Marichromatium purpuratum 984: one gene and its partner. The protein of the gene in region 2 interacts with the protein of the main gene of each other region in a pairwise test. Links are inferred from orthologs where the notes say so. Each region holds a gene or a part of one and is shown on either strand. Other genes may lie near its edges.

Region 1 (3,032 bases), 2.6 Mb from region 2 along the record:
TCCGTCGCGGGAGAAGGCGCCGAGCAGTTGGATGGCGTAGCTCGGCGCGTCGAGGGTGATGATCGGGGCGTTGTCGTCGAGCGCCGGTTGGGTGGCGGGCGTCTCGGGCGTCTCGGTTGTTGCGGCCTCGGTCGGGGCGTCCGGCGCCACCTCGGCGGCGGGTGTTGGCGCGATCGTCTCGGCCTGGACAGGCGTGGGCTCGGCGGGTTGTGTCTCGGGCTCCGCTGAGACGCTCGATGGTGCCGGGGGTTCCGGCTCGGTGGCGGGCGGTGTGGTCTCGACGATCGTCGGGGTCGTCGTCTCGTCGGTCTCGATGACCGTCGGCAGGCTCGGCGTGACCGGGGCCGGAGGGAGGCTTTGTCGGGTCAGGCGCAGGGGCTGCTGCGTCTCGTTGAGCGCGACGCTGTCGGTGAGCGAGGCCGAGGGGCGGGCCGGTGCCGGGGGAGTGATCGCGGGCTCGGCGGTCGTCGTCGGCGCGGGCGCGGGCGCGGGCGCGGGCGCGGCGCGCAGCTCGCGGGCGAGCTGTTCGATGGTGACAGAGAGTGCGTCGAGTTCACGCTGGACCAGGGCATCGGACTGAGGATCGCCGCTCGGACGACCCTGGATCGCGGCGATGCGCTCGACGCGCTCGGCGAGCGCCTGGCGCTGGGTATCGAGCTGGCGGTAGGCGAGGGTGAGGGCGAGCGCGATGCCGATCAGTACCACCACCAGGGTCGCGAACATCAGGGTGCGCCAGTGGCGCAGCCGACGGTCGAGCAGGGTGCGATGGTTGAGCAGGGCGCGCTGAAGCTGAGCGGTGGTGAGACGACGATCCTCGTCCATGTCGCCGAGCCGGTCCAGCACCGTGTCTTGCAGCTGCTTGAGATCGCGCCGCTGTTCGGCGACGCCGACGGCGAGCTTGGCGATCTGTGCGGCCTGTTGGCTGATCCGGGTCCGAGCGGCGACGTCTTCGGCGCCGGACCTGGGGTCGGACGCCGTTGGTGTGGCCTGGACCTGGGTGTCCGGCTCGGGGGTGGTGGTGTTGTCCATGGCGATCTGCCCCGCGACTGATCTGGGCGAGCGTGGGCCTGGGCTGTCCCGCCGTTTGAGCAGGTCGCGGGCGCCGGCCTGGGTTCGGGATAAGGCGTTGTTGGACGGGGCGCGTCTGTCGCCGTCGGCTGACCGTCCTGGGGGGAGAGTATCGGTGTCTGGCCGATCGAGGGCAAGCGTCGATGAGGTGGTGGTGCGTCCCTGCACCAGGTCGAGAGCGACTGTTCCCCTGGCCTGGCCGCGCCAGGGTACGCGGCCCGACCAGCGGTCAGGAGATCGAGACCAGCTCCAGGGCGAAGGTCAGGTCCTTGCCGGCGAGCGGGTGGTTACCATCAATGGTGACCTGTTCGTCGTTGAACGCCTTGACGGTGAAGGAGACGTGCTGACCATCGGGACCCTGGGCGTGTAGCACCATGCCCTCGTGCAGGTCGATGTCGGCGGGAATGGCCGAGCGCGGCACCTCCTGCGTCATCTCGGGACGATACTCGCCGTAGGCCTGGGCCGAGGGGATGGTGACGGTCTTGTTCTCACCGACGTTCATGCCCTTCACGGCTTCCTCGAAGCCGGGGATGATGCCGCCAGCGCCGATGGTGAACTCGAGCGGCTCGTTGCCGACCGAGCTGTCGAACTGGGTACCGTCCTCGAGGGTGCCGGTGTAGTGGATCTTGACGGTATCGCCGAGCTTGGCTTCAGACATGGGATGGTCTCCCGGAGTTTGGGGTGCATTGCGCCGACCGGGGCTGTCCGGCAGGCGAGCGAACGGAGGTCTCGGGTCGAGGGCTGGGAGGGTAACGAATCGCGCCGTCTTGCGGTCTGCGGGAGACGCGAGACGATCGAAGGAACGGGACGCCGGCCGGGACCGGTCGCTCCACCGAGGGGAGGGCGCCCCGCCGAGGCCCGAGTGGTGGACGCGGCGACGGGTCGATCCGATCGGTTGCGTTGTTCGTCGCGATCGGTCTCTCCCAGGGATCCTTCGATGACGCGAGGCTCTCTGGGCGCACTCTAGAACAGGGGGGCGGTGAGTGCAAATCGCTACCAACCGCCAGTGGATTGAACCGCAAAGCCACAAAGGACGCGAAGACGAAGAAGCGCGATCAGCTTTCTGCCGTCAGCCGCCAGTGAGACGTTGCGCCGACGCCGGGGGAGTTGGACATCAAATCCCTTTGCGTTTCTTCGTGCCCTTCGAGTCTTTGCGGTTCACCCTTTCCGGCTCCCGGCGCTACCTCTAGCGCAGTCGCGCGAGGATGGCGCGGGCGCGGTTAGCGGGGACGGCGAAGCCGATGCCGACGTTGCCGCCGGTCGGGCCGATGAGAGCGGTGTTGATGCCGACCACGGCACCGCTGAGATCGATCAGCGGGCCGCCGGAGTTGCCGGGGTTGATCGAGGCGTCGGTCTGGATCAGTTCGCCGAAGCGGTTGTCGGCGATGCCGCTGCGCCCGACCGCGCTGACGATCCCCGAGGTCACCGTCTGACCCAGACCGAAGGGGTTGCCGATGGCGATGACGAAGTCGCCGACCTCGAGCCGGTCGGAGTCGGCGAAGCGCAGTGGGCGTACCTCGACCACTGGGATCTGGAGGATGGCGATGTCGGTGTCGGTGTCGGCGGCGATGCGTCGGGCGTGGAAGCTGCGCCGGTCCTTGAGGGTGACACGGATGCTGGTGGCGCCCTGCAGCAGATGGGCGTTGGTCATCACATAGCCGCGCTCGGCGTCGACGATCACCCCGGAGCCGACGTTGCGCTGGCGCTCGATCTCGCCGGGTTCGGGTAGTGGCAGTCCGAAGCGCTCGAGGAAGCTGCGGAACTCCGGGTCGCTGAGAAAGGGATGAGCGCGCGCCGAGACTTCGGCCTCGACCGCGATGTTGACCACCGCCGGGGTGATCTCGCGCATCAGCGGCGCCAGTGAGGGATAGTCGGCGCCGGCCTTGCGGTGTGGGAAGCCGGCGAACTCGGGCGCGGAGAACTGGCGTTGGTCGGTGGTCCGAGGTTGGGCGCAACCGCCGAGC
Region 2 (3,056 bases):
CGCTCGATCAGCTCTTCCCGATCGCGCCGATCCAGCGTCTCGACGAGCTGCCCGGGGCGCGCGCGCTGGTCCACGACCTCACCTGCGACTCCGACGGCTGTATCGAGCACTATGTCGACGAGGGCGGGGTGGAGACCAGCCTGCCGATCCATGCCGACGCCGCCGAGAGCGCGCCCTATCTGCTCGGGTTCTTCATGGTCGGCGCCTATCAGGAGATCCTCGGCGACATCCACAACCTGTTCGGCGACACCGATGCGGTCAACGTCGAGCTCGACCCCGAGGCCCCCGCGGGCTACCGGCTGTGCGAGGCCGAGCGTGGCGATTCCACCGACGAGCTGTTGAGCTATGTGCACTTCGAGCCGCGCACCCTGCTCGCCCACTACCGGCGCAAGCTCGATGCCGCCGGACTCGATCGTGATACCCGCGAGCGGCTGTTCGTCGAGCTCAAGGCCGGGCTCTACGGCTACACCTATTTCGAGGGCGGGGGCTGATCCCGCCGCGACGCGCGGAGGTTGCGGGATGCATGAACTCTCCATCTGTCAGGCGCTGCTCGATCAGGTCGAGCGGATCGCCGACGAGCACGGCGCCACCCGGGTCGAGCGCATCCTGTTGCGTATCGGGCCGCTCTCCGGGGTCGAACCCGACCTGCTCGAGCGCGCCTATCCGCTGGCCGCCGCCGGGACCCGCGCCGAGTGCGCGACCCTGGCGATCGAGTCCGCGCCGGTGCAGGTGCGCTGTCTCGACTGCGGCGCCGAGAGCACGGTCGAGTCCAACCGGCTGCTGTGCGGGACGTGTGCCGGGTATCGCACCCGCCTGATCAGCGGCGACGAGATGTTGCTGGCCAATCTGGAGCTGTCGATCCCCGACGACCCGGCGTCATGACCGGATTCTGACTAACCGGTGACGGTTGTGATGACATACACTCACGCCAAGGCTTGGATTCAGGAGACGTTGGCGCCAGCATCCGGTGGATGGATGACCCGGACAGGGTTCGCGCGATCGCTGCCGAAGTGGCGCGCCATCGTTCCAACAGCGCATCTCTAGCGGAGATCTCGTCATGTGCGATACCTGTGGCTGCAACATCACCCCCGGCAACGAGCACCTGGTGCGCGATGGCGGACGTCACGCCCGGACCGAGGACGGTCGCGCGGCGGTCAGCGTGCTGCGCAACCTGCTCACGGAGAACGACCGTCAGGCCCGTCACAATCGTGAACACTTCGATCGTCACGGCGTGCTGGCGATCAACCTGATGTCCTCGCCGGGCGCAGGCAAGACCCGTCTGCTCGAGGCGACCATCGAGGTGCTCGGGCCGAGTTGCCGGATCGCGGTGATCGAGGGCGATCTCGAGACCGAGAACGATGCCGAGCGCATCCGCGCCAAGGGCGTGCAGGCGGTACAGATCGCCACCGGCAGCGCCTGTCATCTCGATGCCCACATGGTCCATCAGGCGCTGCACCAGATCGATCTCGACGGCATCGACCTGCTGTTCATCGAGAACGTCGGCAACCTGGTCTGCCCGGCGAGCTTCGACCTCGGCCAGCACCGCAACGTCACCCTGCTGTCGGTGCCCGAGGGCGACGACAAGCCGGCCAAGTACCCGGTGATCTTCCGCGCCGCCGACCTGGTGCTCTGCACCAAGGGCGATCTGCTGCCGGTGCTCGAGGACTTCGACCCCGAGCGCGCCGAGCGCCATCTGCGCGCGCTGGCGAGCGTGGCGCCTTTCGATGTGGTCTCGACCCGTGGCCCCGGTGAAATCGAACCCTGGCTGATCTGGCTGCGCGACGAGCTGCAGGCACAGGACACCAGGCGCGCGCTCGGCCGGACCATCCATCCGCTGATCCAGCCCGACGGCGCCTTGCTGCACGGCGACGCCCAGGAGGGTGAGCATCACGGTCACGGTCATTTCCATCAAGCCGCGCAGAGTCACGGCTGATCCCACCGGCGCGTTGCCCGATCCCCGATCCCGTCAAGCCACGAGGAGGAGCCTCCGTGTCAGTCCCAAAGTTCACCAGACGTTCCGCGCGCGCGATCGCGCTGCTCGCCCTGCTGGCGCAGGTGCCGGCGGTGTCGGCGTTCAACTTCGGCGACATGATGAACCCCAGCCGCTGGATGGGCGGTGATCGCTACGACGACGACTATTACGACGGTCCCTACGGCCCCTATGCGCCGCCCTATGGCCCCTATGGTGGTCCGGGGTATGGTGGTGCGCCCTATGGTGGTTACGGTATGCCCTATGCGCCGGCTCCGGCCTATCCCGGCATGCCGGGGACCACGCCGGCGTCACCGGTCGCGCCCACGGTGACTGGTGCGCCCGACGCGACCGCCGAGGAACTCGAGGCGCTCAAGCGTCGGGTCGAGGAACTCGAGGCGCGTCAGCGCGCCGCCCAGCCGCCGCAGGGACCGCCCCCGGGTGACTGGCCGACACCGCCCGGATTCCGTCCGATGAACCAGTACTGAGCCCGGCGCCGGACGCGACCGTCCCCGTCGCCCCGGCGGGGACGGCGCTGTGCCCGGTGGGCGCGGCTGCTAAGATGCGGCTCGTCAACTGGGCTTCATCGACTGGAGGTCGCGTCCGATGTCACGGATCACTCGCGCGCTCTGCGCGCTGGCGCTGCTCTGCGCCCCACTGTCTTCACCGCTGGCCGCGGGCGGCGCCATCGTCCACCAGGCCGAGACCAGTCTCGAGGCCGCGCTCGACGGGCTGCAGGCGGCGATCCTCGAACGCGGTCTCTATATCAACAACGTCCTCGATCTGGGCGAGATGTTCGCCCGCACCGGCGCGGACCTCGGTTTCACCGAGCCGGTCTACGGCGAGGCGCGCTCGGTCGAGTTCTGCAGCGCCGTGCTCTCGCGCGAGATGATGCGCGAGGACCCGACGCGGATCGTCAACTGCCCCTTCGTGGTCAGTCTCTACACCCTGCCGGACGACCCCGCGACCGTCCATGCCGCCTATCGCGCCATCCCCGCCGAGCTGCAGGCCGCAAGCCCGGTGATGCGCGAGGTCGCCGAGCTGCTCGACGCGCTCGCGCGCGCGGCGCTGGAGTGGTGATGGCGAC

Evidence for each region. Proteins that work in one complex are often made in the same cells at the same time.
Region 1: the proteins of hypB (region 2) and MARPU_RS11955 interact in binary tests that used the Escherichia coli proteins (3 or more experiments, as listed by UniProt). The link is inferred for Marichromatium purpuratum 984 from one-to-one orthologs.

What each region holds. Positions count from the first base shown.
Region 1 is NZ_CP007031.1:2,745,299-2,748,330, reverse strand. What follows is about bases 13-2,971. They hold MARPU_RS11955 (FKBP-type peptidyl-prolyl cis-trans isomerase), read right to left. Parts: upstream 1,727-2,971; coding sequence 1,298-1,726; downstream 13-1,297. Other genes in these bases: MARPU_RS11950 (trypsin-like peptidase domain-containing protein), read right to left, coding at 2,255-2,971; MARPU_RS11960 (SPOR domain-containing protein), read right to left, coding at 13-1,029. Also shown: more of MARPU_RS11960, read right to left, coding at 1-12; more of MARPU_RS11950, read right to left, coding at 2,972-3,032. UniProt on the Escherichia coli protein: Folding helper with both chaperone and peptidyl-prolyl cis-trans isomerase (PPIase) activities. Chaperone activity prevents aggregation of unfolded or partially folded proteins and promotes their correct folding.
Region 2 is NZ_CP007031.1:110,140-113,195, forward strand. Bases 13-2,995 are described here. They hold hypB (hydrogenase nickel incorporation protein HypB), read left to right. Parts: upstream 13-1,057; coding sequence 1,058-1,933; downstream 1,934-2,995. Other genes in these bases: speA (biosynthetic arginine decarboxylase), read left to right, coding at 13-491; MARPU_RS00515 (hydrogenase maturation nickel metallochaperone HypA/HybF), read left to right, coding at 520-882; MARPU_RS00525 (coiled-coil domain-containing protein), read left to right, coding at 1,990-2,457; MARPU_RS00530 (hypothetical protein), read left to right, coding at 2,576-2,995. In the rest of the region: more of speA, read left to right, coding at 1-12; more of MARPU_RS00530, read left to right, coding at 2,996-3,049; MARPU_RS00535 (glycosyltransferase), read left to right, coding at 3,049-3,056. UniProt on the Escherichia coli protein: Involved in the maturation of [NiFe] hydrogenases. Required for nickel insertion into the metal center of the hydrogenase. Exhibits a low intrinsic GTPase activity, which is essential for nickel insertion.